Regions from separate parts of the Pseudomonas sp. CF161 genome, predicted to be linked through region 1. Evidence: predicted binding sites of a transcription regulator. Region 1 holds the regulator's gene; the other holds the start of a gene.
The links. Region 1 encodes sigma-54, which starts transcription at its own class of promoters, with help from an activator protein. Its sites were predicted from a motif close to ANTGGCATNNANNTTGCTNT; they were not measured.
Positions count from the first base shown of each region.

Region 2: a site for sigma-54 is predicted at 9,449-9,468, ahead of flgB (flagellar basal body rod protein FlgB). Genes of this name have one in related genera too.

Region 1 covers NZ_ATLP01000074.1:65,053-80,608, forward strand. The annotation lists gene CF161_RS13420 (YhdP family protein) at 1-1,985, shown strand, start outside; gene CF161_RS13425 (carbon-nitrogen hydrolase family protein) at 2,044-2,883, shown strand; gene tldD (metalloprotease TldD) at 2,910-4,352, shown strand; gene yjgA (ribosome biogenesis factor YjgA) at 4,416-4,937, opposite strand; gene pmbA (metalloprotease PmbA) at 5,046-6,392, shown strand; gene CF161_RS13445 (hypothetical protein) at 6,597-6,992, shown strand; gene CF161_RS13450 (aspartate ammonia-lyase) at 6,985-8,361, shown strand; gene CF161_RS13455 (hypothetical protein) at 8,392-8,841, shown strand; gene CF161_RS13460 (superoxide dismutase) at 8,843-9,454, shown strand; gene CF161_RS13465 (ZIP family metal transporter) at 9,486-10,379, shown strand; gene CF161_RS13470 (HPr family phosphocarrier protein) at 10,444-10,716, opposite strand; gene rapZ (RNase adapter RapZ) at 10,733-11,590, opposite strand; gene ptsN (PTS IIA-like nitrogen regulatory protein PtsN) at 11,593-12,057, opposite strand; gene hpf (ribosome hibernation-promoting factor, HPF/YfiA family) at 12,070-12,375, opposite strand; gene CF161_RS13490 (RNA polymerase factor sigma-54) at 12,455-13,948, opposite strand; gene lptB (LPS export ABC transporter ATP-binding protein) at 14,131-14,856, opposite strand; gene lptA (lipopolysaccharide transport periplasmic protein LptA) at 14,856-15,401, opposite strand; gene lptC (LPS export ABC transporter periplasmic protein LptC) at 15,388-15,556, opposite strand, start outside.
Region 2 covers NZ_ATLP01000038.1:132,371-147,926, reverse strand. The annotation lists gene CF161_RS05965 (tetratricopeptide repeat-containing response regulator) at 1-1,071, shown strand, start outside; gene CF161_RS05960 (sensor histidine kinase KdpD) at 1,068-1,760, shown strand; gene CF161_RS05955 (glutamine synthetase family protein) at 2,005-3,246, shown strand; gene CF161_RS05950 (MFS transporter) at 3,317-4,699, shown strand; gene CF161_RS05945 (flagellar brake protein) at 4,782-5,528, opposite strand; gene CF161_RS05940 (flagella synthesis protein FlgN) at 5,624-6,091, opposite strand; gene flgM (flagellar biosynthesis anti-sigma factor FlgM) at 6,140-6,466, opposite strand; gene flgA (flagellar basal body P-ring formation chaperone FlgA) at 6,615-7,376, opposite strand; gene CF161_RS05925 (chemotaxis protein CheV) at 7,452-8,384, shown strand; gene cheR (protein-glutamate O-methyltransferase CheR) at 8,429-9,256, shown strand; gene flgB (flagellar basal body rod protein FlgB) at 9,511-9,918, shown strand; gene flgC (flagellar basal body rod protein FlgC) at 9,922-10,365, shown strand; gene flgD (flagellar hook assembly protein FlgD) at 10,381-11,118, shown strand; gene flgE (flagellar hook protein FlgE) at 11,149-12,483, shown strand; gene pbpC (penicillin-binding protein 1C) at 12,871-15,168, opposite strand; gene CF161_RS05890 (alpha-2-macroglobulin) at 15,203-15,556, opposite strand, start outside.

The DNA.
Region 1 (15,556 bases):
GGCAGTTGCTCGACACCCAGGTGCGTGATGTCTACGTCAACATCCCCCACGTGCCCAGCGGCCAGATCAGCCATATGTACCTCGATGGCGAGTTTGCCGGTGGGCTGGGCGACGGCCTGAAAATTCTCCAGGACGCACCGATCGGCACCGGCTCGACCTTTGCCGGCTGGCAAGGCGAGGGCGAGCTCAAGGGCAAGCTGAAGCTGGATATTCCCCTGGCCAAGGGTGACGAGCCGAAGATCCTGGTGGACTTCAAGACCGATAAATCCCGCTTGAAACTCAGTGAGCCGGAGCTGGAACTGACCCAGCTCAAGGGCGATTTTCGCTTTGATAGCAGCAAGGGCCTGAGCGGCCAGGACATCAGTGCCCAGGCGTTCGAGCGCCCGGTGACGGCGCAGATTTTCGCGGACGGCAAGGGCGGCAAACTCAGTACACGGGTGGTCGCCAAAGGCCAGGTCGCGGTCAAAAAACTCACTGACTGGCTGAAGGTCGGCCAGCCGCTGCCGGTGTCCGGTGACGTGCCCTATCAACTGCAATTGACCCTGGATGGCGCCGACAGCCAGATGATGGTCAGTTCCAGTCTCAAAGGGCTGGCGGTGGATCTGCCGGCACCCTTCGGCATGCCTGCCAGCATGGGCCGCGACAGTGTGTTCCGCATGACCTTGCAGGGGGCTGAACGGCGTTACTGGTTCAAATACGGCGAGCTGGCCGACTTTACCTTTGCCGCGCCTGGCAGCAATTTCGCCGCCGGTCGTGGCGAGCTGTTCCTGGGCAGTGGCGAGGCGATCCTGCCGGTCGCCAAAGGTCTGCGGATTCGCGGGGTGTTGTCCGAGCTGGACGTGGAACCGTGGAAGGCCCTGGTCGATCGTTACGCCGGACAGGACCCCGGCGGCAGCGCCAAGCAGCTGCTGAGCGGAGCCGAGTTCAAGGTCGGCAAACTTAGCGCTTTCGGTACCACCCTGGATCAGGTCAGCCTGCAGTTGCAGCGCAAGCCGGCGGCCTGGGCCTTGCAGATCGACAGCCAGCAGGCCAAGGGCAATGTCGGGATTCCCGATGCCAAGTCCGCGCCGATGGCGATCAACATGCAGTATGTGCGGCTGCCGGCGGCGGACCCGACGGCGCAGGCCGACGAAAACGCCCCGGACCCGCTGGCCTCGGTCGATCCCAAGCAAGTCCCGGCGCTGGATATTGCCATCGCTCAGCTGTTCCAGGGCCCCGACCTGATCGGCGCCTGGGCGCTTAAGGTGCGGCCAACGCCCAAGGGCATGGCCTTCAACAGCCTGGACCTGGGCCTCAAGGGCATGGTGTTGCAGGGCGACGGCGGCTGGGAAGGCCAGGCCGGCGCCAGCAACAGCTGGATCAAAGGGCGCCTGGGGGGCAAGAACCTGGCGGACGTGCTCAAGGGCTGGGGCTTTGCACCGACGGTGACCAGTGAGGATTTCCATCTGGATGTCGACGGTCGCTGGCCGGGTTCGCCGGCCTGGGTCGGCCTCAAGCGCTTCTCCGGCACCCTCGACGCGACCTTGCGCAAGGGCCAGTTCGTGGAAGTCGAAGGGGGCGCGCAGGCGCTGCGGGTATTTGGCCTGCTCAACTTCAACTCCATCGGCCGGCGCTTGCGCCTGGACTTCTCCGACCTGTTCGGCAAGGGCTTGAGCTACGACCGGGTGAAGGGGCTGCTGGTGGCGAGCAATGGTGTCTATGTGACCCGCGAACCCATCACCCTGGCCGGGCCTTCGAGCAACCTGGAGCTCAATGGCACCCTGGACATGGTGGCTGACCAGGTGGATGCCAAGCTGCTGGTGACCTTGCCGGTGACCAACAACCTGCCGATTGCGGCGCTGATCGTCGGCGCGCCGGCGATCGGTGGTGCGCTGTTTCTGATCGACAAGCTGATCGGTGACCGTGTGGCGCGCTTCGCCAGCGTCAAATACAACGTCAAGGGGCCATGGAAAGAGCCGAAAATCACCTTCGACAAGCCCTTTTGAGAAACCACGGCCCAGGCCCATGGAGTAGCATGGCCGCATCCCCCATTCGGAGTGCGCCATGTCTCTTGCGGTGATTCAAATGGTCAGCCAGAGCGATGTGCTGGCCAATCTGCAGACGGCTCGCCGCCTGCTCGAACAAGCCGCCGCCGGTGGCGCAAAGCTGGCAGTGCTGCCGGAAAACTTCGCCGCCATGGGCCGCCGCGACGCCGCGGCCATCGGGCGCGCCGAAGCCTTGGGCGAAGGCCCGATCCTGCCCTGGTTGAAACAGACCGCTTGCGACCTCAAGTTATGGATAGTCGCCGGCACCTTGCCCCTGCCGCCGGTGGATCAGCCGCTGGGCAAGGCCAATGCCTGCTCGCTGCTGGTGGATGAGCACGGTGAGACGGTGGCGCGCTACGACAAGCTGCACCTGTTCGATGTCGACGTGGCCGACAATCGTGGGCGTTACCGAGAATCGGATGACTATGCTCATGGAGAGCGAGTGGTGGTGGCCGATACCCCGGTCGGTCGTGTAGGCCTGTCGGTGTGTTACGACCTGCGTTTCCCCGAGCTGTACAGCGAACTGCGTGCGGCCGGGGCCGAGCTGATTACCGCGCCGTCGGCCTTTACCGCGGTCACCGGGGCCGCGCATTGGGAGGTGCTGATACGGGCCCGGGCCATTGAAACCCAGTGCTACCTGCTGGCGGCCGCCCAGGGTGGTACTCATCCTGGGCCTCGGGAGACCCATGGTCATGCCGCCATTGTCGACCCTTGGGGACGAGTGCTGGCACAGCAGGATCAAGGCGAGGCCGTGCTGCTGGCCGAACGCGATAGCAGCGAACAGGCGTCCATACGGGCGCGGATGCCGGTGGCCAGTCACCGGCGCTTTTTCTCGCAAGGCGCGCAGCGACTTGCATAAGAACGACGAATTTAAGGCCAAAGCATATGAGCGGGTTGTTGTCCTCAGTCAGTGAACACCTTTTAGCCCCCGGCGGCGTGACCATCGAAAGCCTGCAAGGCGTGCTTGGCGATCTGGCCGGCCCGGGCATCGATGCGGCAGACCTGTATTTCCAGGGTCAGATCTCCGAGTCCTGGTCCCTGGAAGACGGCATCGTCAAGGAAGGCAGTTTCAATCTCGATCAGGGCGTTGGTGTGCGGGCCCAGTCCGGTGAAAAAACCGGCTTTGCCTACAGCAATGCCATCACCCTGGAAGCCCTGGGCCTGGCCGCCCGCGCCGCGCGTTCGATTTCCCGTGCCGGACAAAACGGCAGCGTGCAGGCGTTCAGCACCCAGGACGTGGCCCAGTTGTACGCGCCGGATAACCCCCTGGAAGTCATCAGCCGCGCCGAGAAGGTCGAGCTGCTCAAGCGCATCGATGTGGCGACCCGGGCCCTGGACCCACGGATCCAGCAGGTCAGCGTGAGCATGGCCGGGGTCTGGGAACGCATTCTTGTTGCGTCCACCGACGGCAGCCTGGCGGCGGATGTGCGCCCGCTGGTGCGCTTCAACGTCAGCGTGATCGTCGAACAGAACGGCCGTCGCGAGCGCGGTGGCCACGGCGGTGGCGGGCGTACCGACTACCGTTATTTCCTCGCCGAAGACCGTGCCATGGGCTACGCCCGTGAAGCACTGCGCCAGGCCCTGGTCAACCTGGAAGCCATCCCGGCTCCGGCCGGCACCTTGCCGGTGGTCCTGGGTTCAGGCTGGTCGGGCGTGCTGCTGCACGAAGCGGTCGGCCATGGCCTGGAAGGCGACTTCAACCGCAAGGGCAGTTCGGCCTACAGCGGGCGCATGGGCGAAATGGTTGCTTCCAAGCTTTGCACCATCGTCGACGACGGCACCCTGGCCGGGCGTCGCGGTTCGCTGACCGTGGATGACGAAGGCACGCCGACCGAGTGCACGACCCTGATCGAAAACGGCGTCCTCAAGGGCTACATGCAAGACAAACTCAATGCCCGGTTGATGGGTGTGGCCCGCACCGGCAACGGTCGCCGCGAGTCTTACGCGCACCTGCCGATGCCACGCATGACCAACACCTACATGCTGGCGGGCGAAAGCGACCCCGAGGAAATCATCGCCTCGGTCAAGCGCGGTATCTACTGCGCCAACTTGGGCGGCGGCCAGGTGGATATCACCAGCGGCAAGTTTGTGTTCTCCACCAGCGAGGCGTACCTGATCGAAGACGGCAAGATCACCGCACCGGTCAAAGGCGCGACCCTGATCGGCAATGGCCCGGAAGCCATGAGCAAGGTGTCGATGGTCGGTAATGACCTGTCACTGGACAGCGGGGTAGGGACCTGTGGCAAGGATGGGCAGTCGGTACCGGTAGGTGTCGGCCAGCCCACCTTGAAAATCGACGCAATCACCGTGGGTGGCACGGGGTCCTGATCGCGACGCTTGAAAACCTGCGAGCTGCGGGTGGGCTGCAAGGCAACCCACCTGGCCAAGGCTTCAGCGCAGACCGCGTTGAGTCTCGTCCAGCTCGCGGATGTACTTGAAGATTTTACGGCTCGACGCCGGTGGCTTGTTATGCGCCAGTTCGTGCTGGGCCTGACGGATCAGGGAGCGCAATTGCTGGCGATCAGCCTCGGGGTAGTCGATGACAAACTTTTCCAGCACGCCGTCATCGCCTGCGATCAAGCGATCGCGCCAGCGTTCCAGGCCATGGAAGCGTTCGTTGTACTGCCGGGTGGAGGCATCGAGTTGATCGAGCAAGACCAGAATGGCGGCAGTGTCCTGATCGCGCATCAGCTTGCCGATGAACATGAGGTGCCGTTTACGCGCGATATTCGCGGTGTGCTTGGGCGCATCGGCCAAGGCCCGGCGCATGGCGTCGGTCAAAGGCAGTTTTGCCAGCAAGTCAGGCTTGAGTGTTGTAAGGCGCTCGCCGAGGTCAACCAGAGCATGCAGCTCGCGTTTGACCTGGGATTTGCTTTTCTCCCCATCGAGGGAGTCGTCGTAAGAATCAACCATGGTGGCAGTCCGCAAAGAAACGCCGCCATGATAACCAGTCGGGGGCCGCTTGTCCGGCCCGGTCGCTCGAAGGCCTTAACCGAAAGCAGAATTTGAGTGGAGAACACCATGAGTGCAGCAGAAAGCGTCGGCCCACAAGCTTTGCCGGCACTGCAGGAACAAGTCGAGCAGATCATTGCCGAGGCCAAGCGCCAGGGCGCCAGTGCCTGTGAAGTGGCGGTGTCCCTGGAGCAGGGCCTGTCGACCTCGGTGCGCCAGCGCGAAGTGGAGACCGTGGAGTTCAACCGCGACCAGGGTTTTGGCATCACCCTCTACGTGGGGCAGCGAAAGGGCTCGGCCAGCACCTCGGCCAGTGGCCCGGATGCGATCCGCGAGACCGTTGCCGCCGCGCTGGCCATCGCCAAGCACACCTCGGAAGACGAGGCCTCAGGCCTGGCCGATGCGTCCTTGATGGCCACCAACTTGCAGGATTTCGACCTGTTCCACGCCTGGGACATCACGCCCGAACAAGCCATTGAACAGGCCCTGGCCTGTGAAGCGGCGGCCTTTGCTGCCGACAGCCGGATCAAGAATGCCGATGGCACCACCTTGAGTACCCATCAAGGCTGCCGCGTGTATGGCAACAGCCATGGGTTTGTCGGCGGTTACGCCTCGACCCGTCACAGCTTGAGCTGCGTGATGATCGCTGAAGCCGATGGCCAGATGCAGCGCGACTACTGGTACGACGTGAGCCGCCAGGGCGAATTGCTGGCTGACCCAGTCAGCATCGGCCAGCGCGCAGCGCAACGGGCCGCGAGCCGCCTGGGTGCGCGCCCGGTCCCGACCTGTGAAGTGCCGGTGCTGTTCTCCGCGGAGCTGGCCGGCGGCCTGTTCGGCAGTTTCCTGGGGGCGATTTCCGGGGGCAATCTGTACCGCAAGTCGTCGTTCCTCGAAGGTGCCCTGGGCCAGCAGCTGTTCCCGCAGTGGCTGACCATCGATGAGCGGCCGCACCTGATGCGCGCCATGGGCAGCTCGGCGTTCGACGGCGATGGCCTGGCCACCTATGCCAAGCCGTTCGTTCAGGACGGCGAACTGGTGTCCTACATCCTCGGCACCTATTCCGGTCGCAAGCTCGGCCTGCCCAGCACCGCCAACGCCGGCGGCGTGCACAACCTCTTCATCACCCATGGCGATGAAGACCAGGCGGCGCTGCTGCGGCGCATGGGGCGTGGGTTGTTGGTGACCGAACTGATGGGGCACGGCCTGAACATGGTCACCGGCGACTACTCCCGTGGCGCGGCCGGGTTCTGGGTCGAGAACGGCGAGATCCAGTTCGCGGTCCAGGAAGTGACCATTGCCGGCAACATGCGTGACATGTTCAAGCAGATCGTCGCCGTAGGTAACGATCTGGAGCTGCGCAGCAACATCCGCACCGGCTCGGTATTGATCGAACGCATGACCGTCGCCGGCAGCTAAACGCTCCTGCTGTAACCGAAACGCGCCTTCCTTTACGGGATGGCGCGTTTTTTTTGCTCGGGATTTGCCGGTGACCTGCGCTGTGAATTGCGGCATGTGGCTGCCACCCATCGCGGCGGATTCTGCAATGGCCGAAGCGACCGCGCTTGTTTTGATTCTCAATATCATTTAATAATAAATCTCATTTCTGAATGAGCCCAGGTCATGAGTTCTGCCTTGCATGAGCAGCCTTACCTCGAAAGCTGGCGCTGGATGAGCCGCCAGATCCGTTGCGCCCTCGATCCGGACGAGCCGCGTCTGATCGAGCATTACCTGGCCGAAGGGCGCTATCTGGCCTGTTGCACGGCTACCTCGCCCTGGACCGTGGCCGAAACTTCTTTGCGGCTCCTGCTCGACACCGCCGCCGATACGGCCTTGCCCTGGCACTGGCGCAGCCAGTGTATGGACCAGGCCTGGCGGCCGTTGCGCGACCTGGAGCGCCTGTCCCTGTGCAAATGCCGGCTCAAGCGCTGGCAAAGCTATGCCTGGCAGTTGGCGACCTGCTCGCTGCAGCCTTCCATCCCTCTGAATGAACTGGTGCAAGGATTTCCCGATGAGTAATACCCGTATCGAACGCGACAGCATGGGCGAGTTGCAGGTCCCGGAGCAGGCGCTGTATGGCGCCCAGACCCAGCGCGCGGTGGATAACTTTCCGATCAGCCACCAACGCATGCCGGCGCAGTTCATTCGCGCCCTGATCCTGGCCAAGGCCGCAGCGGCCCAGGCCAACGTCGAGCTCGAGCAAATCAGCCCAGCCCAGGGCAAGGCCATCGTCGACGCCGCCCAAGGCTTGCTGGAAGGCGATTACATGCAGCATTTCCCGGTGGATATCTTCCAGACCGGCTCCGGCACCAGTTCCAACATGAACGCCAACGAAGTGATCGCGACGCTGGCCAGCCGCCTGCTGGGTGAGCCGGTCAACCCCAATGACCACGTGAACTGCGGGCAGAGCAGCAACGACATCATCCCCACCACCATCCATGTCAGCGCGGCACTGACCCTGCATGAGCAACTGCTGCCGGCGCTGCTGCACCTGGTGCAGGTCATCGAGCGTAAGGCCGTGGAGGTGCACCCGTTCATCAAGACTGGCCGCACCCACCTGATGGACGCCATGCCGGTGCGCATGAGCCAGGTCCTGGAAGGGTGGGCGCAGCAACTCAAGGCCAATATCGGCCACCTGCAGGACTTGCTGCCAAGCCTGCAAGCCCTGGCCCAGGGCGGCACTGCCGTCGGCACCGGGATCAACGCCCATCCGCAATTTGCCGCGCGCTTCAGCCAGCAACTGAGCAAGCTGACCCAGGTGCAATTCACTCCGGGTAAGAACCTGTTCGCCCTGATCGGCTCCCAGGACACCGCCGTTGCGGTTTCCGGTCAGCTCAAGGCGGTTGCCGTGTCCCTGATGAAAATTGCCAACGACCTGCGTTGGATGAACTCGGGCCCCCTGGCCGGCCTCGGTGAGATCGAGCTGGAAGCCTTGCAGCCGGGCAGTTCGATCATGCCGGGCAAGGTCAATCCGGTGATTCCTGAAGCCACGGCCATGGTGGCGGCGCAAGTAATCGGCAACGACTCGGTGATTACCGTCGCCGGCCAGTCGGGCAACTTCGAGTTGAACGTGATGCTGCCGATCATTGCGCAAAACCTGCTGAGCAGCATCGAGTTGATGGCCAATGCCAGCCGCTTGCTGGCGGACAAGGCCATCGCCAGCTTCAAGGTCAACGAGGCCAAAATCAAAGAGGCGTTGGCGCGCAACCCGATCCTGGTCACTGCGCTGAACCCGATCATCGGTTACCAGAAGGCCGCCGAGATCGCCAAGACCGCTTACAAGCAAGGGCGCCCGGTCATCGACGTGGCGCTTGAACACACCGACCTGTCGCGCAGCCAACTGGAAGTTCTGCTGGATCCGGAAAAGCTCACCGCGGGCGGCGTTTAACTCCCCCCGTCACTGCTTTGGAGGCTCACCATGGAGCACTGGAAACGCACGATCGAAAGGGCCAATCGCTTCTTCACCCAAGGCGATCTGGTGGACGCTCGCGAGTATTACCTGCAGGCGCTGGCCCTGGCCCAGGTGTTGTTCGAGCGTTGGTCGAATGCCGACGAAGCGGTGGCGGCCTGCGTCATTTCCCATCACAACCTGGCGGATCTGCACCTGCGCCTGAACCAGCCGGAGGAGAGCGCGGAGTACCTGTGCGCCATTCATCAGCGGCTGTTGCAGACCATGCAGGATGCTCGCCTGGCCCCGGCCTTGCGCGAGGCGGCATTGCGCCAGAGCAGCAAGACCTATGTCGAGCTGCTCAATTTCATCAGCGAGCACGGCGAATACCCGCGCACCCACCGCTTGCTGGAGAGCAACGTCGCGCAATTGGCTTCTGGCCCCGCGACCTCGAACGGCCCTTATTACGGAGTACATTGATATGTCTTTTACCTTGCCTGCCTTGCCCTACGCCTATGACGCCCTGGAACCGCATATCGATGCGCAGACCATGGAAATCCACTACACCAAGCACCACCAGACCTACATCAACAACCTCAACGCGGCTGTCGAAGGCACCGAGTGGGCCGACTGGTCGGTAGAAAAGCTGGTGGCCAGCGTTCAGCAGTTGCCGGAAAAACTGCGCGCCGCGGTGATCAACCAGGGCGGCGGGCATGCCAACCACTCGTTGTTCTGGGCGGTCATGGCGCCCAATGGCGGTGGCAAGCCGGAGGGCGACCTGGGGCGTGCAATCGACGAGCAGTTGGGTGGCTTCGAGAGTTTCAAGGAAGCCTTCACCAAAGCCGCACTGACCCGCTTCGGCAGCGGTTGGGCCTGGCTCAGCGTGACGCCGCAAAAGACCCTGGTGGTAGAGAGCAGCGGTAACCAGGACAGCCCGCTGATGAACGGCAACACGCCGATCCTCGGCCTGGACGTGTGGGAGCACGCCTACTACCTGCGCTATCAGAACCGTCGTCCGGAATACATCAACGCGTTCTACAACGTCGTCCATTGGCCGGAAGTCGCCCAGCGCTACCAGGCCGCGCTGGTTTGAACCCTCACTATAAAAAGACCTAAGGCCGACTATGGGCACTGAAACACTGGCGATCAGCAGCGTGCGAATGTTTCGTTATGCGTTTGGTTCGTTGTTGCTGTTGGCGGGTACCGCATTGCTGGTGGCCAAGGGCCTGAGCTGGCTGGATCTGGAACCGAAACTGTTGCGGGCTCTGGAAGGCGGGGCGCTCTGCGCCCTGGGTACGGCACTGGGGGCGGTCCCGGTGCTGGTCATCCGCAAGATGCCCCAGGCCCTCAATGACACGCTGCTGGGTTTCGGTGCCGGGGTGATGCTTGCGGCGACGGCGTTTTCCCTGATTGTGCCGGGAATTGCCGCCGCCACGAGCCTCGGCTTGTCGCCCTGGGGCGCCAGCGGGCTGATTAGCCTGGGCATCATGCTCGGTGCCTTCGGCCTGTTTCTGGTGGACCGCAAGGTGTCGGGGGCCAGCCCGGAAATGCTGGTTGGCACACCGGGGCATCCGGTGATTCCTCCGCGTATCTGGCTGTTTGTGTTCGCGATCATCGCCCATAACATCCCGGAAGGCATGGCGGTGGGGGTGTCTGCCGGTGGCGGCATGCCCGACGCCGACAGCCTGGCCATGGGCATCGCCCTGCAGGACGTGCCGGAAGGCCTGGTCATCGCGCTGGTGCTGGCGGGGGCCGGAATGTCGCGGGTCAAGGCATTCCTGATTGGCGCCGCCTCGGGCCTGGTCGAACCGGTGTTTGCCTTGCTCTGCGCCTGGCTGGTGAGCCTGGCCGAGATTCTGTTGCCCCTGGGCCTGGCGCTGGCCGCAGGCGCCATGTTGCTGGTGGTGACCCACGAGGTGATTCCCGAGTCGCGGCGCAACGGTCACGAGAAGCTCGCGAGCCTTGGGCTGTGCATCGGTTTCTGTCTGATGATGGTGATGGATACGGCGCTGGCCTAGCGAGCCAAATAGCGGCCTGGCCTGGTGCGCGTCGGCTGGACAGTCGACGCGCCGAGGGCGTTGCTTACTCGCCTTCGTCGAAATAATTGTTGATCAATGCCACCAGCGCATCCAGCGCTTCCTGCTCTTGCTCGCCTTCGGTTTTCAGATGAATGCGGGTGCCTTTGCCTGCAGCCAACATCATCATCGCCATGATGCTTTTACCGTCGACCATGGACTCGGGAGTCCTGCCCGCTCTGATCTGGCACTGAAACTGGCCGGCCACACCGACAAATTTTGCAGAAGCCCGGGCATGCAAGCCCAGTTTGTTGATGATTTCAATTTCCAGAGCAGGCATCGCGGTGGTGGTCCTTTCAGCTAAGGTCGCGGTGGCGAACCTGGACGTTCTTTAGGGATTGTTGCAGGACCTGGCCCAGGCGTTCGGTCAGGTAGACCGAGCGGTGATGCCCGCCCGTGCAGCCAATGGCAATAGTGACGTAAGCGCGGTTGCTGGCGGCAAAGCGCGGCAACCATTTGAGCAGGTAGCTGGAGATGTCCTGGAACATGTCTTCGACATCGGGCTGTGCGGCCAGGTAATCGGCTACAGGCTGGTCCAGCCCTGACTGGTCTCGCAGTTCGGGCTTCCAGTAGGGGTTGGGCAGGCAGCGCACGTCGAACACCAGGTCGGCATCCACCGGCATGCCCCGCTTGAAGCCAAAGGACTCCACCAGAAACGCGGTGCCCGGCTCCGGCTGGTTCAGCAGGCGCAACTTGATGGTGTCGCGCAGCTGATACAGGTTCAGATTGGTGGTGTTGATGGTCAGGTCGGCCAGGTCGACGATCGGGCCCAGGAGCTGGGTTTCGTCCTGGATGGCCTCGGCCAGTGAGCGATTGGCGCTGCTCAGCGGGTGGCGGCGACGGGTTTCCGAGAACCGTTTGAGCAGGGTCTCCTCGTCGGCGTCCAGGTACAGCACATCGCACTGGATGTGCCGGCTGCGCACTTCTTCCAACAGCTCGGGGAAGCGTGACAGATGGCTTGGCAGGTTGCGCGCATCGATCGAGACCGCCACCAGCGGTTGCGCCAGTTCGGTGTGGATCAATGCACGCTCGGCCAACTCCGGCAGCAAGCCTGCCGGCAAGTTGTCGATGCAGTAGTAACCGTTATCCTCCAGGACAGCGAGGGCGGTACTTTTACCGGAGCCGGAGCGGCCGCTGACAATGATCAAGCGCATGGTTACTGACCGTTCTGCTCGTCCAGGACTACCTGATACAGGGCTTGGTTGCTGTCGGCGCTGCGCAGCCTGTCACGCACTTCCTTGCGATCAAGCATGCTGGCGATCTGCCGCAGCAGTTCCAGGTGCGCATCGGTAGCAGCTTCGGGGACCAGCAGTACGAACAGCAGGTCGACCGGCGCGCCGTCGATGGCGTCGAAATCTATGGGGGCGTCCAGGTGCATTAACGCACTGATGGGCGACTCGCAGCCTTTGAGGCGGCAATGTGGAATGGCGATGCCGTTGCCAAAACCGGTGGAACCGAGTTTTTCACGGGCAATCAGGCTCTCGAAGACATCCTGCATCTCCAGATCCGGCACTTCGCGGCTGATCAGGTTGGCAATTTGTTCGAGAGCGCGTTTTTTACTGCCGCCCGGCACGTTCACGAGGGAACGGCCGGGGGTCAGGATACTTTCAAGTCGGATCATGGGAGGGGAGTGTTAGCGACCCGTGCCTTGGAGAAGGTGGAGTTGCTTTTCCTTATGCTTTTTCAGTTGGCGGTCCAGCTTATCCGTGAGCAGGTCGATCGCGGCATACATATCGTCATGTTCTGCATTGGCGACAACCTCCCCACCGTGGATGTGCAGGGTGGCTTCGATTTTCTGCTTCAGTTTCTCGACAGCCATCGTTACCTGCACATTGGTAATCTTGTCAAAGTGCCGCTCCAGTCGGTCGAGTTTTTCGCCGATGTAAGCGCGCAGGGGCTCGGTCACTTCCAGTTGGTGTCCACTGATGTTGACTTGCATACAGCTTCTCCTTCGTTGCCAGTGCATAAAGCGGCAGGCTGGGTTGCCTGCCACTGGAACGCTGTGGCGAGCCCGGCGGTTACATCAACCGCTTCCGTTCGCTGGAAGGCGCGATCCCGAGGGATTCGCGGTACTTGGCGACGGTACGACGGGCTACCTGAATGCCTTGTGCCTCCAGTAAACCAGCGATCTTGCTGTCACTCAACGGCTTTTTCTGATTTTCCGCGGCCACCAGTTTTTTGATGATCGCGCGAATCGCCGTGGACGAGCATTCACCGCCTTCGGAGGTACTTACGTGGCTGGAGAAAAAGTATTTCAGTTCATAAATACCCCGTGGGGTATGCATGAATTTTTGCGTGGTCACCCGGGAAATCGTCGATTCGTGCATGCCCACCGCTTCGGCGATGTCGTGCAGGACCAACGGCTTCATCGCTTCGTCGCCGTACTCGAGGAAGCCGCGCTGATGCTCGACGATCTGGGTCGCGACTTTCATCAGGGTTTCGTTGCGGCTTTGCAGGCTCTTGATGAACCAGCGGGCCTCTTGCAGCTGATTGCGCATGAAGGTGTTGTCGGCGCTGCTGTCGGCACGGCGCACGAAGCCTGCGTACTGCGGGTTGACCCGCAGGCGCGGCACCGATTCCTGATTCAGCTCGACCAGCCAGCGCTCGTTGTCCTTGCGCACGATCACGTCAGGGACCACGTACTCGGCCTCGGCAGACTCGATCTGCGAGCCGGGGCGCGGGTTCAGGCTCTGTACCAGTTCGATGACCTGGCGCAGCTCGTCTTCCTTGAGCTTCATGCGGCGCATCAGCTGGCTGTAGTCGCGGCTGCCCAGCAGGTCGATGTAGTCGCTGACCAGGCGCTGCGCCTCGCTCAGCCAAGGGGTCTTGGCTGGCAGCTGGCGCAGTTGCAGCAACAGGCACTCACCCAGGGTGCGTGCACCGATGCCGGCCGGCTCGAATTGCTGGATGCGGTGCAGGACGGCTTCGATCTCGTCCAGTTCGATGTCCAGCTCCGGATCGAAGGCTTCGAGGATTTCCTCGAGGGTTTCGTCCAGGTAGCCCTGATTGTTGATGCAGTCGATCAGGGTCACGGCAATCAGGCGGTCGGTGTCGGACATCGGCGCCAGGTTCAGTTGCCACAGCAGGTGGCTCTGCAGGCTTTCGCCGGCGGAGGTGCGGGTGGTGAAGTCCCACTCGTCGTCATCGTTGCTGGGCAGGCTGCTGGCGCTGGTCTGGTAGACGTCTTCCCAGGCGGTATCCACCGGCAATTCGTTGGGAATGCGCTCGTTCCATTCGCCGTCCTCGAGGTTGTCCACCGTGGGGGCGGTTTCCTGGTAGGAGGGTTCCTGGATGTCGGTGTTGGGTTTTTGCTCGGCGTTGTCGGCCAGAGGGTCGGTGTTGTCGAAGTCGTCGCCTTCTTCCTGGCGTTCGAGCATCGGATTGGACTCCAAGGCCTCCTGGATTTCCTGTTGCAGGTCCAGGGTCGACAATTGGAGCAGGCGGATGGCCTGTTGCAGCTGCGGTGTCATCGTCAGCTGCTGGCCCATTCTCAGGACTAGCGATGGTTTCATGGCAGGGGCTTAACACCTTATTCGCCGGCGCACATGCGCCATCCACTACAGGGCGCGTGAGCGCCAAACATAAGCAAATTATATGCCTGAAACTGAAGTGTTTGCCTAGAGCGCGGTAACAATAAAATTTGTAGGGATTTATTGAAGGTGGCGCTCTGGCGACTAGCCAAACACCTCAGTGCTTACAGGCGGAACTCATGGCCCAGATACACTTCCTTGACCAATTCGTTGGCCAGGATGGTTTCGGGCGTGCCCTCGGCGATCAGTTGACCGTCGTTGACGATGTAGGCTGTTTCGCAGATATCGAGGGTTTCCCGGACATTGTGGTCGGTGATCAGTACACCAATGCCCTTGGCCTTGAGGTGATGAATGATCTGCTTGATGTCGCCGACCGAGATCGGGTCCACGCCGGCGAAAGGTTCGTCGAGCAGGATGAATTTCGGCGATGTGGCCAGGGCGCGGGCGATTTCCACTCGGCGGCGTTCACCACCGGACAGGCTCATGCCGAGGTTGTCGCGAATGTGGTGGATGTGGAATTCCTGGAGCAGGCTTTCCAGTTCCTTGCGGCGACCGGCCTTGTCGAGCTCCTTGCGGGTCTCGAGGATGGCCATGATGTTGTCAGCGACCGACAGCTTGCGAAAGATCGACGCTTCCTGGGGCAGGTAGCCGATGCCGGCACGGGCGCGGCCGTGCATGGGCTGGTGGCTGACGTCGAGGTCGTCGATCAGCACGCGCCCCTGATCGGCCTGGACCAGGCCGACGATCATGTAGAAGCAGGTGGTCTTGCCGGCGCCGTTGGGGCCGAGCAGGCCGACGATCTGACCGCTGTCGATGGACAGACTGACGTCACGCACGACCTGACGGCTCTTGTAGCTCTTGGCCAGATGCTGAGCTTTCAGAGTTGCCATTACTGGGCCTTTTGCTCGTCAGTTTTCTTTTTCGGCTGGATGACCATGTCGATCCGCGGACGTGGCGCGGTGACCGAGCTGCCATTGGCGCGACCGGCGTTGGCGACCTGCTTGACGGTGTCGTAGACGATTTTCTCGCCTTCGGTGGTGTTGCCGTCGTTGATCACCTTGGCCTTGTCGATCAGTACGATGCGGTTTTGCGCTGCGTGGTACTGAATGGTCACGGCGTAGGCCTGTACCGGCTTGGGATCGGTGGCTTTCTGCAGTTGCTCGAAATACGCCAGGTTGCCCACCGAGGTCACCACGTCGATTTCACCGGACGCGGTGCGGGTGATGGTCACGGTATTGCCAGTGATCTTCATCGAGCCCTGGGTGATGATCACATCGCCCTTGTAGGTGGCGATGCCCTGGCGGTCATCGAGTTGTGCGTCATCGGCCTGAATGCGGATAGGTTGTTGGCTATCGTTCGGCAGAGCCCAGGCGCTCACGCTTCCCAGTGCTGCGCCCAGACTGAGCAAAATAGGGAGGGTTTTAACGAGCCTCATACTGTCCTCTTACGTTCGATAGCAGGTTCATCCTGCCGTCTTTCAAATACGCTTTCATTCCCTTGGCCGTAGTCACGCCGCCGGCGCCGTCGATTCTAACGGCTTGCTCGGTCTGCGCATATTGCTTCTGCGGGAATACTGTCATGCGGGAAGTG
Region 2 (15,556 bases), on a different contig from region 1:
AATCAGAACGAAGCGCTGGAGCGTTTGTACAACACGATTCTGGCGGACCGTCCGTTGCCTTGGGCCTATGTCGGCCTGGGCCGCTTGCTGTTCAAGCGTGGCCAGGTGGGACAGGCCAAGGAGGTCTACGAGAAGGCCCTGAAGCTGTTTCCGATGATGCCCGCGCTCTATGACGGCCTGGCCGATGTGCTGGTGGTCGAAGGCGATGCCAAGCGCGCGCAGCATGTGCTGGAAGAGGCGGTGCGCTTGTCGCCGCTGGCGGTGCGTCGCCAGGCGTTGCTGGGCAAGCTGGCGATGGGCAACGAAGACTTCGAGACCGCCTCCAAGGCCTATCGCCAGGCGGTGTCCCAAGGTGCGCAGTCGCGGTTCAAGGACCCGGAAAGCAACCTCGGCCTGGCCCACGCCCTGATCAGCAAGGGCAGCGAAAAAGGCCTGGATACCCGGACCCGACTGGAAATCAACACCACCCTGAGTGCGGTGGCCAAGGAAAACCCTACCGACCCGGGTTTGCAGATTCGCGCGCGGCTGATGAAGGCCACCAGTTTGTTGCTCAACGATGCGGAAACCGCGGAAAAACTCACTGAGCAAGCCATGCTGCGGCTGGATGGCATGGAGCAGTTCATGAGCCCGGAGGCCGCGCTGCTGGTGGCCAAGCAGTTGCAGATGCTCGGCCAGGCGAGCGCCGGCGCGTCGATGCTGAAAAACTGCGCGGAGATCTACGGTGATGATCCGAAGGTGATGCAGGGCATTGCCAAGCTCACGGACGACCCGACGATTCTCAATACCTCCAACGCTGCGGCCGATCTCAATCGCCAAGGTGTGCGCAGCTATAAGGCCGGCACCCTGGACGAGGCTCGCGAGCTGTTCCGCCGGGCGCTGGCGATGCAGCCGAAGAACATCAGCATCGCGCTGAACATGGCGCAGTCGCTGTTGCACGGCACCGATGCCAGCGCCGATCCGGCATTGCTCGAAGAGTGCCGGGCGAGCTTGAAGATGGTGGGCTTGATGCCCGACAGCGACCCGCGCTATCCCCGTTACCAGAAGCTGCGAAGCAAGGCGTTTGGCGAATGAACGAGAGTGAACAGGGGCTGGATTTTTCCACGGTGATCGCCTCCACCGTACACGACATGAAAAACTCCCTGACCTTGCTGATGCAGGCCCAGGCCCAGTGGCTGGCGCGCCTGCCCGAGCCTGAGCGCAACAGCTCGGAGCAGGGGGTGATCGATTTCGAGTTCGCCCACCTCAACGGCATGCTGGTGCAGCTGCTGGGGCTGTACAAACTCGGCGCCAACCAGTTGCCATTGCGGCCCGACTACCATGAGCTGGATGACTTTATCGAAGCCCAGCTGGCCAGCCATCAGGACGTGTTCAAGAGCCGTGGCATTGCCGCGAGCTATGACGTCGACCCATTGAGCCCGCTGGGCTTTTTCGACCGCGAGCTGATCGCCTCGGTGCTGGCCAACAGCATCAACAATGCCATCCGCTACGCACGCCATGCGCTGCTGATCAGCGTGCACGACGAAGCCGGGCAGACGGTGCTGACCATCAATGACGATGGCGACGGCTACCCGCAGCAGATGATCGAGCGTCAGGACGATTACGTGCAGGGCATCAACCACAGCAGCGGCAGCACCGGCCTGGGCCTGTACTTCGCCGGCAGGATCGCCGAGTTGCATCAGCGCAACGGCATCCGTGGTCGGACCCGGATCAGCAACGGCGGGCCTTTGGGCGGCGGTGTGTTCAGTCTTTATCTGCCTTGATGGACGGCCGGCGGTGGGGGCCGTGGGTGAGGTGTGTCGGGCTTTGTGGTTTTTTGCTCACGGCTGCTTGATATTCCGAACAGCCGAAGCCTATTTTGTACGGGTCGCCGTTCTCGGCTCGTACAACAACAAGGATTGAGTCATGACAACCGATGGCCATCGTTCACTCGCACAGCGATTGACGGGCATTGATGAGATTGAATGTGTCACTCCGGACCTCAATGGAGTGCCCCGCGGCAAGGTAATGACCGCTGAAGGTTTTCTCGAAGGGCGGCGGTTGCAGATGGCACGGGGCGTGCTGCTGCAATGCATCATGGGCGGATACCCGCCCGCGCGCTTTTACGGCAGCGACGACGGCGACCTGGCGCTCGTGGCCGATCCGCAACAGATCCATCGCCTGCCCTGGAGCCAGCAGCCACGTGCCCTGGCGATTTGCGATGCGGACGAATTGACTGGCGAAAGTTCGCGTCTGTCCACTCGCGGCCAGCTCAAGGCGGTGATCGCCCGGTATGCGGCCCATGGCCTGGCGCCGGTGGTGGCCACCGAACTTGAATTCTTTGTATTTGCGCCCAACACCGATCCGACTCAGCCATTCCAGCCGCCCGTAGGCCTGGACGGGCGTCGCGAGGACGGGCATTCGGCGTTCAGTGTCAGTTCCAACAATGGCCTGCGTCCGTTTTTCAGCGACGTGTATGCGTGCATGGCGGCGCTGGGCCTGCCCCGCGATACCTTCATGCATGAAATGGGCGTCAGCCAGTTCGAGATCAACCTGCTGCACGGCGATCCCCTTTTGCTGGCCGACCAGACCTTCCTGTTCAAGCACCTGCTCAAGGAAGTGGCGCTCAAGCATGGCCTGACCGTGGTGTGCATGGCCAAGCCATTGGCCCATACCCCGGGCAGCTCGATGCATATTCACCAGAGCATCGTCGAGATCGCCAGCGGGCGGAACGTGTTCAGCGATGACGCGGGACAGCCAACGGCGACCTTCCGTCACTTTATCGGCGGACAGCAGGCCGGCATGGCGGATTTCACCGCGTTGTTCGCGCCCAACGTCAATTCTTATCAGCGCCTGTGCCATCCTTACGCATCGCCGAATAATGCGTGCTGGTCCCATGACAACCGCGCCGCAGGCTTGCGTATTCCGGCCAGTTCGCCCGTGGCGCGTCGGGTGGAAAATCGCCTGCCGGGGGCGGATGCCAACCCTTATCTGGCGATCGCCGCCAGCCTGGCAGCCGGCCTGCACGGCATCGAAAACGAGCTGGAACCGCAAGCCGCGATCCAGGGTGAATTCGAAGTGCCGGACAGTTTGTCGCTGCCTTGTACCTTGCATGCGGCCCTTGAGCGTCTGAAACGTAGCCCATTGGCCAAGGAACTGTTCGGCAAAGAGTTCATCGAAGGCTACATCGCTTCGAAGACCATGGAGTTGACCAGCTTCTTTGATGAAATTACTCCCTGGGAACGGCGTGTTTTAGCGGCCCAGGCCTAACCGAACCGTCGCCGTCGGGCTGTCGTGAAGACGGCCCGACACTCAATTCAAGGAGCCGCTCGGAACGCCGATGCGCCAAATCTGGAAATCCTTTCGAGCGCTTTATTTCGCCTCGCTGATGATGCTTATCGGCTCGGGCTTGCTCAGCACTTATCTGGCACTGCGCCTGGCCGCCGACCATGTCGATGGCTTGTGGGTCGGTGCCTTGATGGCGGCCAACTACTTCGGCCTGGTCCTGGGCGGCAAGATCGGCCACCGGCTGATTGCCCGGGTCGGGCATATCCGTGCCTACGCCACCTGTGCCGGTATCGTCGGGGCTGCCGTTCTCGGCCATGGCCTGGTGGACTGGCTGCCGGCCTGGCTGGTGCTGCGGGTGATCGTCGGCCTGGGCATGATGTGCCAGTACATGGTCATCGAGAGCTGGCTGAACGAGCAGGCCGAGGCCAAGCAGCGCGGGCTGGTGTTCAGCGGCTATATGATCGCTTCGTACCTGGGGCTGGTCATGGGGCAACTGATTCTGGTCATGCACCCGGCCCTTGGCCTGGAACTGCTGATGCTGGTGGCCCTGTGCTTCGCCCTGTGCCTGGTACCGGTGGCCATGACCCGACGCATTCACCCGGCGCCACTGCACCCGGCGCCGATGGAGCCACGCTTCTTTATCAAGCGCGTGCCGCAATCCCTGAGTACGGTGCTGGGGGCGGGGCTGATTGTTGGCTCGTTCTACGGCCTGGCGCCGCTGTACGCCTCTCAGCAGGGGTTGAGCACCGAGCAGGTCGGCCTGTTCATGGGCTGCTGCATTTTTGCCGGCCTGCTGGTGCAGTGGCCGTTGGGCTGGCTCTCGGATCGTTATGACCGGGCGATGCTGATTCGCTGCTTTGCGATGTTTCTGGCGGTGGCGGCGCTGCCCCTGGCGATCTTTCCGAGTGTGCCGCTGGAGGTGCTGTTTGCCTTGGGCTTTCTGTGTTCGTTGGTGCAGTTCTGTCTGTATCCGTTGGCGGTGGCCTTTTCCAATGACCACGTCGAAGGCGATCGCCGTGTGTCGCTGACCGCCATGCTGCTGGTGACCTACGGTGTGGGTGCGAGCATCGGGCCATTGGTGGCGGGTGTGCTGATGAAGCTGTTCGGCAGCCAGATGCTCTACGCGTTCTTCAGTTTCTTCGCGTTGGTCCTGGTGTGGCGGATCCGGCCGAAGGCGGTGACCAATCTGCATCAGGTCGATGATGCTCCGCTGCAGCACGTGGCAATGCCGGACAGCATGTCCAGCTCGCCACTGGTGGCGGCTCTTGACCCGCGGGTCGATGAGCAAGTGGTGCAGGATCAGATGCAGAACCCGGTGGAACCGGTGGCCGACGAGCCAGTGGCTGATGAGTCGCCGGCAACCGAGGCTGAGGAGGAGACTGAGGTCAAGCCCGAGGATGAGGGGCCGCATCATCTCAGTGGCGCCAGGCCTTAGGGCCTGGCGGTTGCCGGAAGGCGGCGCAAAAAAAACGGGCAGTCACCGCGAGGGACTGCCCGTTTTCATGTCTGGCGGTGGCTTACATGTCGTCTTTATCGAAGCGCCGCGCTTCGCGTTGCAGTTGATAGACGAAACGCTCGACCTGGCGTTGTACCAGACCGCTCATATTGTGGAAGCGGACCCCGGCGAAGGTGATATCGATGCGCTCTTCATAGTGCAGATACCGCAGCTCGACGGGAGCGGTCATGCTGCCGAAGGGCAGGGCGGCGATAAAACGTTCGTAGACCTGGCCCAGTTGCAGGCGCTCGGAGATATCGCCTTCGAAGCGCAGTTTGCAGCCGGTGGCCGAGATATCCAGCAGCTTGCCGCGGATGGATTCCTTGAGCTTTTCGCCATCGAGTTCGACATTGACCAGTTGCGAAAGCTTGAGCGCTGCACGGAAGGCGCTGCGGCGCTGGTGATAAACCACTTCGTCCGGCAGGGTGCCACGGTAGCAGCGACCGTTGTTGGACTCATCAAGGGTCGGGGTACTGGTGCTTTCCCAGGCGATACGCACGCCTTCATGGAAGCCTTCGACGCGAAATGGCTCGCCGGCCAGCATGAAACGTTCACCGTCGCGGGGAATCATTTCATCGAGGGCGATCATGTTGCTGTCGCGATCGACTTCGACCAGATAGCTCTGAAAGCGCTGGCTGCGCTCATGGAAGGTGATGATCAGCGGGTCATGGCTCTCTTGTAGCATCCGCAGGTTCGAAGCTATCTCCAGAGGAGTGGTGAGAACCTTAGGGGGCTGCGGAGCATCTTCCGCGCTTGGGGCATTGAACACGGTTCATCAGTCTCCAGACAAAATACGACTACACGCAAGAGCCAGCATTTTGCCAGCATGTTTCGCTGCTTGATAGGGCGCGCACATTTTCCGGGTCAAGCCTGACTGAGCGGGCGTGGCTTCGCAAGCAGAGAGGTCGATCCGCGGGCGTCATACAGTGCGGGGCTTTCGCCGCCGTTGAGGATTTTCAGCTGGTTCGCGGTGGTGGCCTGCTGAACCTGGATCGAGCGACCGTTGAGTTCATTGGTCGCCTGGCACTCGGCGAGCAGCTCGGTCAGCACATCGCTTTGCTCGAGCAATTGCGGGCCGATCGAGGAATGTTCAGCCAGTTGCTCAAGGCCGGCGCGGCTGGCGGGGAGGTTCAGGCTGGCAAGAATTTCGCTGCGCTTGCGGCCATGCTGTTCGAGCAGAATGATCAGCGCATGTTTCTGCGCCAGAATATCCTCCAGTAGCGGCATGTCGCGGCCGTACAGAGCGAGGGATTCGGTCTTCAGCAGTTCCAGCAATTGTTGAGCTGGAGCAAAATCTTCAGTGATCAGTTGCAGTAAATTAGAGTCGTGCATGGCTGGCCTTGGGTTTTAAGCGTCCAAAAGCCTGGCGCAGGCCTTTGGCTAGCGCTGGGCTTCGAAATTGAGCAGTTTGCTGGCTACGCGGTTGCTGTCGACTTTATAGCTGCCATCGGCAATCGCTGCTTTCAACTCGGCCACGCGGGCGTTGTCGACGGCAGGCTGATCGCGCAGCTTGTCAGTGACCTTTTGCAAACGCTGAGCCTCATTGCTGAGGTGTACCGATTCCCCGCTTTTGGTGGTACTGGCTTGTTCAGCCGGGGTAGCCAGCGGCGCAGACTTGTCGGTGTCGCCGATGTCTTTGTTGGCGCTGGTACGCGTACTGCCGGTAAGTGAGGGGGAGCTGTTTAAACGGCTGAAATCGATGACCATGATAAAAAAACCTCTGGGTATTTGGACGCTTGCCATGTTTTCGGCCATACCCTGGAAAACTTTAGGCGCTATTGTCGATTAACCAACGCCCATGGCTGCGGCCCGCATGGACCACAGTTTAGGGAAGGGCGGGCTTGTGCGCCAGTTCCTACATTGCGACTTCTACCTGGCCGGGAGCGGTAATCCGGGCCTTTATCACACGTTGCGAGTTCAGGTTCTTGACCCTTATCTGCTCGTTCATGCCGCCATTGGACAGTGCTTCGCCGGGCATTCGCACGTTCAGGGTGCCGCTGCGGGCAGATATCACCACTTGATCGCCCTTGCGCACCACCTCGGCCTGCTCAAGGTGCAGTTGGGTAACGACTTGATCGGCGACCATTGGTCGGACAAGTTTCTGCCCAATGGCATCGTCGACCGAGGTCAGGTAGCCCTGGTTGACCTGGCTGATGTCGCGTTCACGCAGAGTGACCTCCTCCGGTGCAATGATTCCGGCGCGCTTGAGCGGTCGGGTGGTGGTCACCACTTCGCGAAACAGTTTGACCTGGGCCGGCACGAACACGGTCCAGGGCGAGGCGCCGTCGCAGCGGACCTTGACCGTGACGCGGCCAATGGGCTGCGCCGGGCTTTCAAGGGTGGCTGTCAATTCCTTGTCGCAATTGGGCATGCGCATGCGCGGATCAAGTTGCGCAACCGTGATTTCATAGCGTCCGGCGGTTTGACTGGTGGCCAGATAGTCTTCTACGGTGAATTCAAGAAACCCTTGAGTGACGCCGATAAGTAGATCAGGCAGGGTGACCGAGTCAGCAAGGGCAGGGCCGCCAGGGTTGAAAATAGACAAAACTGACAGCGCGCAAAGTAATTTGCGGTAGTTTGATGTCAGACGTCGGAAAAATGTCGTTTTGGCGTTCATAACAGTTAAAAAGCAAGCCCCGTGCCGTTTAGCGATGAGCGTGCGTCGGAACTTAAAGCTTTGGGGAGTCTGGGCATGGCGGGTGTAATGGATGCGGTTAACCAGCGCACGCAACTGGTTGGGCAGAATCGCCTGGAGCTGCTGCTGTTCCGTCTGGACGGCCAGCAGCTTTACGGGATCAACGTGTTCAAGGTTCGGGAGGTGTTGCAGTGCCCGAAACTGACCTTGATGCCTAAATCCAGTCCTGTCGTGTGCGGTGTCGCAAGTATTCGCGGGGCGACCATCCCGATCCTGGATTTGGCGATGGCCACCGGTTCGGGTGGATTGAAAGACCTGAGCAACCCGTTTGTGATCATCACTGAGTACAACACCAAGACCCAGGGGTTTCTGGTGCGGTCGGTGGAACGTATCGTCAACATGAACTGGGAGGAGATCCATCCGCCACCCAAAGGCACCGGTCGCGATCACTACCTGACGGCCGTGACCCGGGTTGACAATCAGTTGGTCGAAATTATCGATGTCGAGAAGGTGCTGGCGGAAGTGGCGCCGACCTCGGAAGTGATTTCTGTCGGTGTGGTGGACGTCGAAACCCAGCACAAGGCGATTTCCCTGCGGGTACTGACCGTCGACGATTCGTCGGTGGCACGCAAGCAGGTGACACGCTGCCTGCAGACGGTTGGCGTGGAAGTGGTCGCGCTGAACGACGGCCGCCAGGCCCTGGATTACCTGCGCAAGCTGGTGGACGAGGGCAAGAAGCCGGAAGAAGAATTTCTGATGATGATTTCCGACATCGAGATGCCGGAGATGGACGGTTACACCCTCACGGCCGAGATACGCAACGATCCGCGCATGCAAAAGCTGCATATCATCCTGCATACTTCGTTGTCAGGTGTATTCAATCAGGCGATGGTGAAGAAGGTCGGTGCCGATGACTTCCTTGCCAAATTCCGTCCTGATGACCTGGCATCCCGGGTAGTCGACCGGATCAAAGCAGCAGACAACAGCTAGGGGCATCGGCTCCTGGCGGTCATACGATTTAAGAGGCGGCATCATTGTCTACGGGTAATTTGGATTTCGAACAGTTCCGGGTCTTCCTGGAAAAAGCCTGTGGGATCTTGCTGGGTGAGAACAAGCAATATCTGGTATCGAGCCGTCTCAACAAACTGATGGAACAGCAGGGCATCAAATCCCTGGGTGAGCTGGTGCAGCGTATTCAGACCCAGCCGCGCAGCGGTTTGCGCGAGCAGGTGGTGGATGCCATGACCACTAACGAAACCTTATGGTTTCGCGATACCTATCCCTTTGAGGTCCTGAAGAACAAGGTCCTTCCCGAAGCGATCAAGGCCAGTCCGAACCAGCGTTTGCGCATCTGGTCGGCTGCCTGCTCGTCGGGCCAGGAACCCTACTCGTTGTCGATGTCGATCGATGAGTTCGAACGGACCAACATGGGCCAACTGAAAATGGGTGTGCAGATCGTTGCCACCGATTTGTCCGGCACCATGCTCAACAACTGCAAGACCGGCGAATACGACAGCCTGGCGATTGGCCGCGGCCTGTCTGCCGAGCGCCTGCAACGCTACTTCGACCCGAAAGGGCCGGGGCGCTGGGCGATCAAGGCGCCGATCAAGAGTCGGGTGGAGTTCCGCTCGTTCAATCTGCTGGACAGCTACGCGAGCCTCGGCAAGTTCGACATCGTGTTCTGCCGCAACGTGTTGATCTACTTCTCCGCCGAGGTGAAGAAGGACATCCTGATGCGCATTCACAGCACCTTGAAACCGGGCGGTTACCTGTTTCTTGGCGCATCCGAGGCGCTCAACGGCCTGCCTGATCATTTCCAGATGGTTCAGTGCAGCCCGGGGATTATCTACCAGGCGAAGTAGGCCGGGTGTAGCGCGTGTGGATAAAAGGAGGCCCCAGGGCCTCTTTTTTTGTGCCTGGTCGTTGCCGGGTCGCGGCGTAAAAGCGGCAGTGAGGTTGCCGCTTTGCTGGCGCATCGCGGAAATCCATTGCCGCTTTTCTGGCATTGCCGCCTTGCCGCTGCCGGCGAAGCCTTGATTTACGGGGCTTTTGCACTTGGCACGGGGCTTGCTATATCCAGATTACGAAAAATCAGGTCACCCAAAGGTTTCCCGACATGAGCATCAGCTTCGATAAAGCGCTCGGTATCCATGAACAGGCTCTGGGCTTTCGCGCCAAGCGCGCCGAGGTTCTGGCCAACAACATCGCGAACGCCGACACCCCGAACTACAAGGCTCGGGATCTGGACTTCTCCGCCGTGCTCGCCGAGCAGAACGAGAAGACCAAGAACGGCACCTTTGCCTTGAACATGACCAACAGCCGTCATATCGAAGCTGAAGGCATGGGTAACGGCGACGAGTCGCTGCTGTACCGCACGCCGATGCAGCCTTCCATCGACCAGAACACCGTGGACGCCCAACTGGAACAGTCGAACTACGCCGAGAACTCGGTCAACTTCCAGGCCAGCTTCACGCTGCTCAACAGCAAATTCAAAGGGCTGATTTCGGCCCTGCGCGGAGAGTAATCCATGTCCCTCGCCAGTGTTTTCAATATCGCCGGTAGCGGCATGAGTGCTCAGACCACTCGCTTGAACACCGTCGCCAGTAACATCGCCAACGCCGAGACCGTGTCGTCGAGCATCGACCAGACCTACCGTGCCCGCCACCCGGTGTTCGCCACCATGTTCCAGGGTGCGCAGAGCGGTGGCAGCCAGTCGCTGTTCCAGAACCAGGACTCCACTGGCCAGGGCGTGCAGGTGCTGGGTGTGGTCGAAGACCAGAGCAACCTCGAAGCGCGTTACGAGCCTAACCATCCGTCCGCTGACGCCAAGGGTTATGTCTACTACCCCAACGTCAACGTGGTTGAAGAAATGGCCGACATGATTTCCGCGAGCCGTTCGTTCCAGACCAACGCCGAAATGATGAACACCGCCAAGACCATGATGCAGAAGGTCCTGACCCTGGGTCAGTGATAAGGGGCCTCGCCAATGAGCATTAACGACACCACCAGCACCACCAGCAGCTTGAGTCTGAACCAGATTCTCGCGAACTCGTCGAAAAAGACCGCAACCTCAAGCGCTGACGGCATTACCTCGGCCACCAACAGCGCCACCGGTAAAAAGGCCCTGGGCAAGGATGCGTTCCTGCAACTGCTGGTGACTCAGCTGAAAAACCAGAACCCCCTGGACCCGCAGGACAACAGCGAGTTCGTGGCGCAACTGGCGCAGTTCAGCAGCCTGGAAGGCATCACCACGCTCAATGATTCGGTCACCGCGATTTCCGGCAACTACAAGTCGAGCCAGGCCCTGCAGGCCTCGTCCCTGGTCGGTCGCTCGGTGATCGTGCAGTCCGGCACTACCCAGGTCGACACCACCAAGAGCATGACCGGTTCGATCACCGTGCCGAGCAGCGTAGCGGGCGTGAAGGTGACCATCACCGACAAAGACGGCAAAGAGGTGAAAACCATCGACCTGGGCAGCCAGGTCGCGGGCACCTCGAGCTTCACCTGGGACGGCACCAAAACCGACGGCACCAAGGCCGACCCGGGTAACTACACGTTCAAGGCCAGCACCACGATCGATAACACCGCGGTCGCCCTGGTCACTTACCTGCCTGCGACGGTCAACAGCGTCACCATCAGCCAGACTGGCGGTGAATTGATGTTGAACCTCGCCGGACTGAGCAGCCCGATCGCTCTGTCCAAAGTCAAAACCATTGGTATATAGAGCCGACTAATCCGGCACAAGGAGTGGAATATGTCTTTCAATATCGGCCTTAGCGGTCTCTATGCAGCCAACAAGCAGTTGGACGTTACCGGCAACAACATCGCCAACGTCGCAACCACCGGTTTCAAATCGTCGCGCGCAGAATTCGCCGACGTCTACTCGGCCACCAAGCTGGGCAGCGGCAGCAAAGTGATTGGCAACGGCGTGCGCCTGGCCAACGTTTCCCAGCAGTTCAACCAGGGTGACGTGAACAACACCGGCAACGTGCTGGACATGGGGATCCAGGGCCAGGGCTTCTTTGTCCTGAGCAACAACGGTTCGTTGACCTACACCCGTGCCGGTACGTTCAAGACTGACAAGGAAGGCTACGTCACCAACTCCGACGGCACCGCTCGCCTGCAGGGTTACGGTGTGGACGCCAATGGCAAGATCATCAACGGTGTGTTGACCGACCTGCGGATCGACACCTCGAACCTGGCGCCCAAGGCGACCACTTCGGTGTCTTCGACCATCAACCTGAACTCGACGTCCGATGTTATCGACGACACGATCGTGGGTAACAAGTTTGACCCGACACTGTCGGCGACCTTCACCAAGCAGTTCAGCACGCCGATTTTCGACACCCAGGGTAACGAGCACCGCATGGACCAGTACATGGTCAAGACGGGCTCCAACACCTGGAAGACCTACACCCTGATCGACGGTCGCAACATGGATGGCAGCATGCCAACCAAAAACGGTACCCTCACCGATCCGGTGGCTTCGACCATCACTTTCGATACGTCCGGCAAGTTGCTGCAGGTCAGCACTCCCAATCCATCAACTCCGGCTACCCCAACCATCAGCAATGACCTGAAGTTGACTGGCTGGATCCCGGGCACCGTGACCAATGGCGTGTGGAAAGCCAACGGCGCCAGCTCTGGCGGCACGGTATCGGTCTCCCTGGCCAACACCGCCCAGGTCAACGCCGATACCGCGCGCTCGATCCCGGCCCAGGACGGCTACGCCACTGGCCAGATCACCAACCTGACCATCGACGGCAGCGGTGTGTTGCTGGCCAACTTCAGCAACAACCAGACCAAGCCGATCGGCCAGATCTCCCTGGCCAGCTTCACCAATGAGCAAGGCCTGCAGCCGGTAGGCGGCACCAGTTGGAAAGAAACCTACGCTTCGGGCATCCCGGGCTACGATTCGCCACAGACCGGTACCCTGGGTTCTGTGGTGTCCAACTCCCTGGAAGAGTCCAACGTCAACCTGACCAACGAACTGGTCGAGCTGATCAAGGCGCAGAGCAACTACCAGGCGAACGCCAAGACCATCTCCACCCAGAGCACCATCATGCAGACCATCATCCAGATGACCTGATGCTGGCGGGCTGATCATTCAGCCCGACTCACCACGAAAAGCCCTGCCGGTTCATGCCAGCAGGGCTTTTCTGTTTTGGGGCTGGGCAGGGCGCAGTGGCGAGCGGCGGCGCGACAGATAATTGTCATATTCAGCGACTACATTGCTGGCACTCGCCAACAGGGAACGTGCCCGAATGAATGTGTTTCTTGATCTCCTGCCGATGCTGTTCTGCGGCATGACCTTCGCCTGGGTCTGCCTGGGATAGCGCGGGCTCAAGCTGTAGCTGCTGCCGCCAGGCTCGGGCCGCGTTTGGATGCTGGCCCCGATAGACGATGCAGTTTTCCCGGATGTAATCCCGCGCCTGATACGGCCAGCGTAGCCTCGCCCAGCTCGGCAGCGGCTGGGTCAGGGTTGGAACTCTACGTTCAAGGTGCGGCTGGCGCTGCGGCCCTGGTCATCGCTGACTCGCAGTTGATAGCTGGCAGACCGTTGCGGTCGCCAGGTGAGGCTGACCTGGGGTGGGCCCTGGCCGATCAGGGTCTGGTCGGCGAACCAGTACAGCCGGCGTGCGTCGCTGGCGGCGTTGGCGCTCAGCTGGATGTTTTCTTCCGGTCGCGACAGGCGCAGGTGGTAGACCACCTGGGTCAGTGGCGAGCGTATTTGTGGCGCCTCGCTCTGATCGGCATTGCGCTCGGGCTGGCAGGCCTTGAGCACATTGGGCACTGCGCGCCGTGGCAACCCGGCGGCGCGGTACAGCCGGCGCACATCGCTGGGCCAGAATTCGAAGACCTCCTCGCGGGTGTACTGCGGGTCGAACGGCGGGCAGGCGGCCTTGCCGGTGCGGGTGTCGATCAGCACCGGGCGATGCAGGTTCGACACCCGGATCGGTGACACGCCGGGGATGTACCAGGTCTTGCGGGTTTGCGGGCACCAGCGGTTGGGCAGTTCACCCGAGGCGCTGCAGACCTGGATCCGCGTCAGCCCGGGCGGCGGTTTGTCGGCGCGCTCGGCGACCGTGGGCAAGGCCAGCGGCAGGGCATCGGCGATCCTGAAAAACAGCGGCCCCGCGGTCTTGGCCCCAATGAACTGCGGGTTGGGCCGGCCGTCGAAATTGCCGACCCACACCACCAGCACATACGGCCCTACCAGCCCGGCGCTCCAGGCGTCATGAAAGCCCCAGGAGGTGCCGGTCTTCCACGCGGTGCGCCAATGCCGGCCGCGGCTGTCGGCCGGCAGCCCATCCGGGCGCGGGTTGTGGCGCAGCATGTCGCGCACCATAAAGCTCGCTTGCGGGCTGAGCAGTTGCTCGCCGCTGCTGGTCGGCTGCTGGCTCAGGTAGCGCAGCGGTCGCAGGTGGCCGTCACCGGCCAGCATCAGGTACAGCCGGGCCAGTTCCTCCATGGTCATCTCGCCACCGCCCAGGGCCAGGGCCAGGCCGTAATGCCCTGGCGCGCGCAGCCCCTTGACGCCGGAGCGTTGCAGCAGGTCGTAGAGGGTCGGGGTTTTCAGCTGGCTGGCGAGCCATACCGCCGGAATGTTGCGACTGCGGATCAACGCCTCCTGCGCGTTCAGCGGGCCGATGAAGCTGCCATCGAAGTTCTCCGGCTGGAAGTAACCGAAGTTGCTCGGCATGTCCCTGAGGATGCTCATGGGGTGGATCAGCCCCTGGTCGATCGCCAGCCCATAGAGAAACGGCTTGAGGGTCGAGCCCGGTGAGCGCCGCGCTAGCACGCCGTTGACCTGGCCCTGGATCGGCAGCGAGAAATAGTCGGCCGAACCGACCAGGGCCTTGACGCTCTGGTCGCGGGTGTCGAGCAGGATGGCGGCCGCATTGTCCACGCCGAGGTTGTGTTTTTCGCCGATGTAACCCTGGATCAGGCGCTCCAGCAGGCGTTGCAAAGGCAGGTTGAGGGTACTTTGCAGCTCGCTGCCGGCGTGGGCGGCCAGCAGTTGCTCGCTCAGGTGCGGCGCAAGAAACGGCAATTGCTGGCGGCTGCGGGCTTCCAGGGGCAACTCCAGCAGGCTCTGATTGCGCGGGTCATCCGGATAGGCCTCGCGCCAGGCAGCCATCAGGCGCAGGCGGGCCTGTTGCAGGTCGGCGGTGAAGGCCGCGCGGCGGTTGGGTTGTTGCGGAATCACCGCCAGGGCCAGGGCTTGCGACAGCGAGAGCTGGGCTGCCGGCCTGGCGAAGTAGACGCGGCTGGCCGCTTCGGCGCCTTCGATATTGCCGCCCATGGGCGCCAGGTTCAGGTAGGCCTCGAGGATGTCGTGCTTGCTGTAGCGCGCCTCCAGCCACAGGGCCAGGACCATCTGTTGCAGCTTGCCGGGAACCTGCCGGGTGTTGAGGTCATACAGCCTGCGCGCCAGCTGCATGCTCAGGGTCGAACCGCCCTGGCGCAGCCCACCGCTGTAGGTGGCCAGCGCGGCGCGGAACAGCGCCGGCGGGTTGACCCCGGGGTGGTAGTAGAAGTTGCGGTCCTCCTTGAGCAGCAGGGCCTGCACCAGTGACGGCGAGATGCGCTCCAGGGGCAACCACAGGCGGTACTGGCCATCGCTGGCCAGGGTCATGCGTAGCAGGGTGCCGTCTTCGGCCAGCACCACCCGCGACGACGGCGCCGCCTGTTGCAGCGGCGCATGGGGCCACAGCCGCAGCAGCCCCAGGCCGATGGCCCCCAGCAGCAGGCCCTTGAGCAGCGGTTTCACGCGCTGTGCAAGGGGCCTGCGTTGGGGCTGGGGCTCAAGGTTTGACGATTTCAAGCTGGCCTACCTTGCCACGTCCTTGCAGGGTGGTCTGGTAGAGCCCTTCGGCATACGCCGGTGGCGTGTTGAAGGTCCCGGCGTTGGTCGCGCGCACGCGGTAGACAAAGGTCGCGGCGTCGCGCAGCACGGTGCCGTAGAACACCACGCGGTCATCGCGCACATCGATGTACTCCGGCTGCCAGTTGCTCAGCTCACTCTCGCCGACCGGCGCTTGCCAGGATTGCTCGTCGTCATCGCCGGACGATTGCTCCTCGTCTTCATCCTCCTCGTCGCGCTGCTTGGGCTGCGGGGGCAGGCGATAGACCGGCTCGACGCCACCTGGCAACAGGTC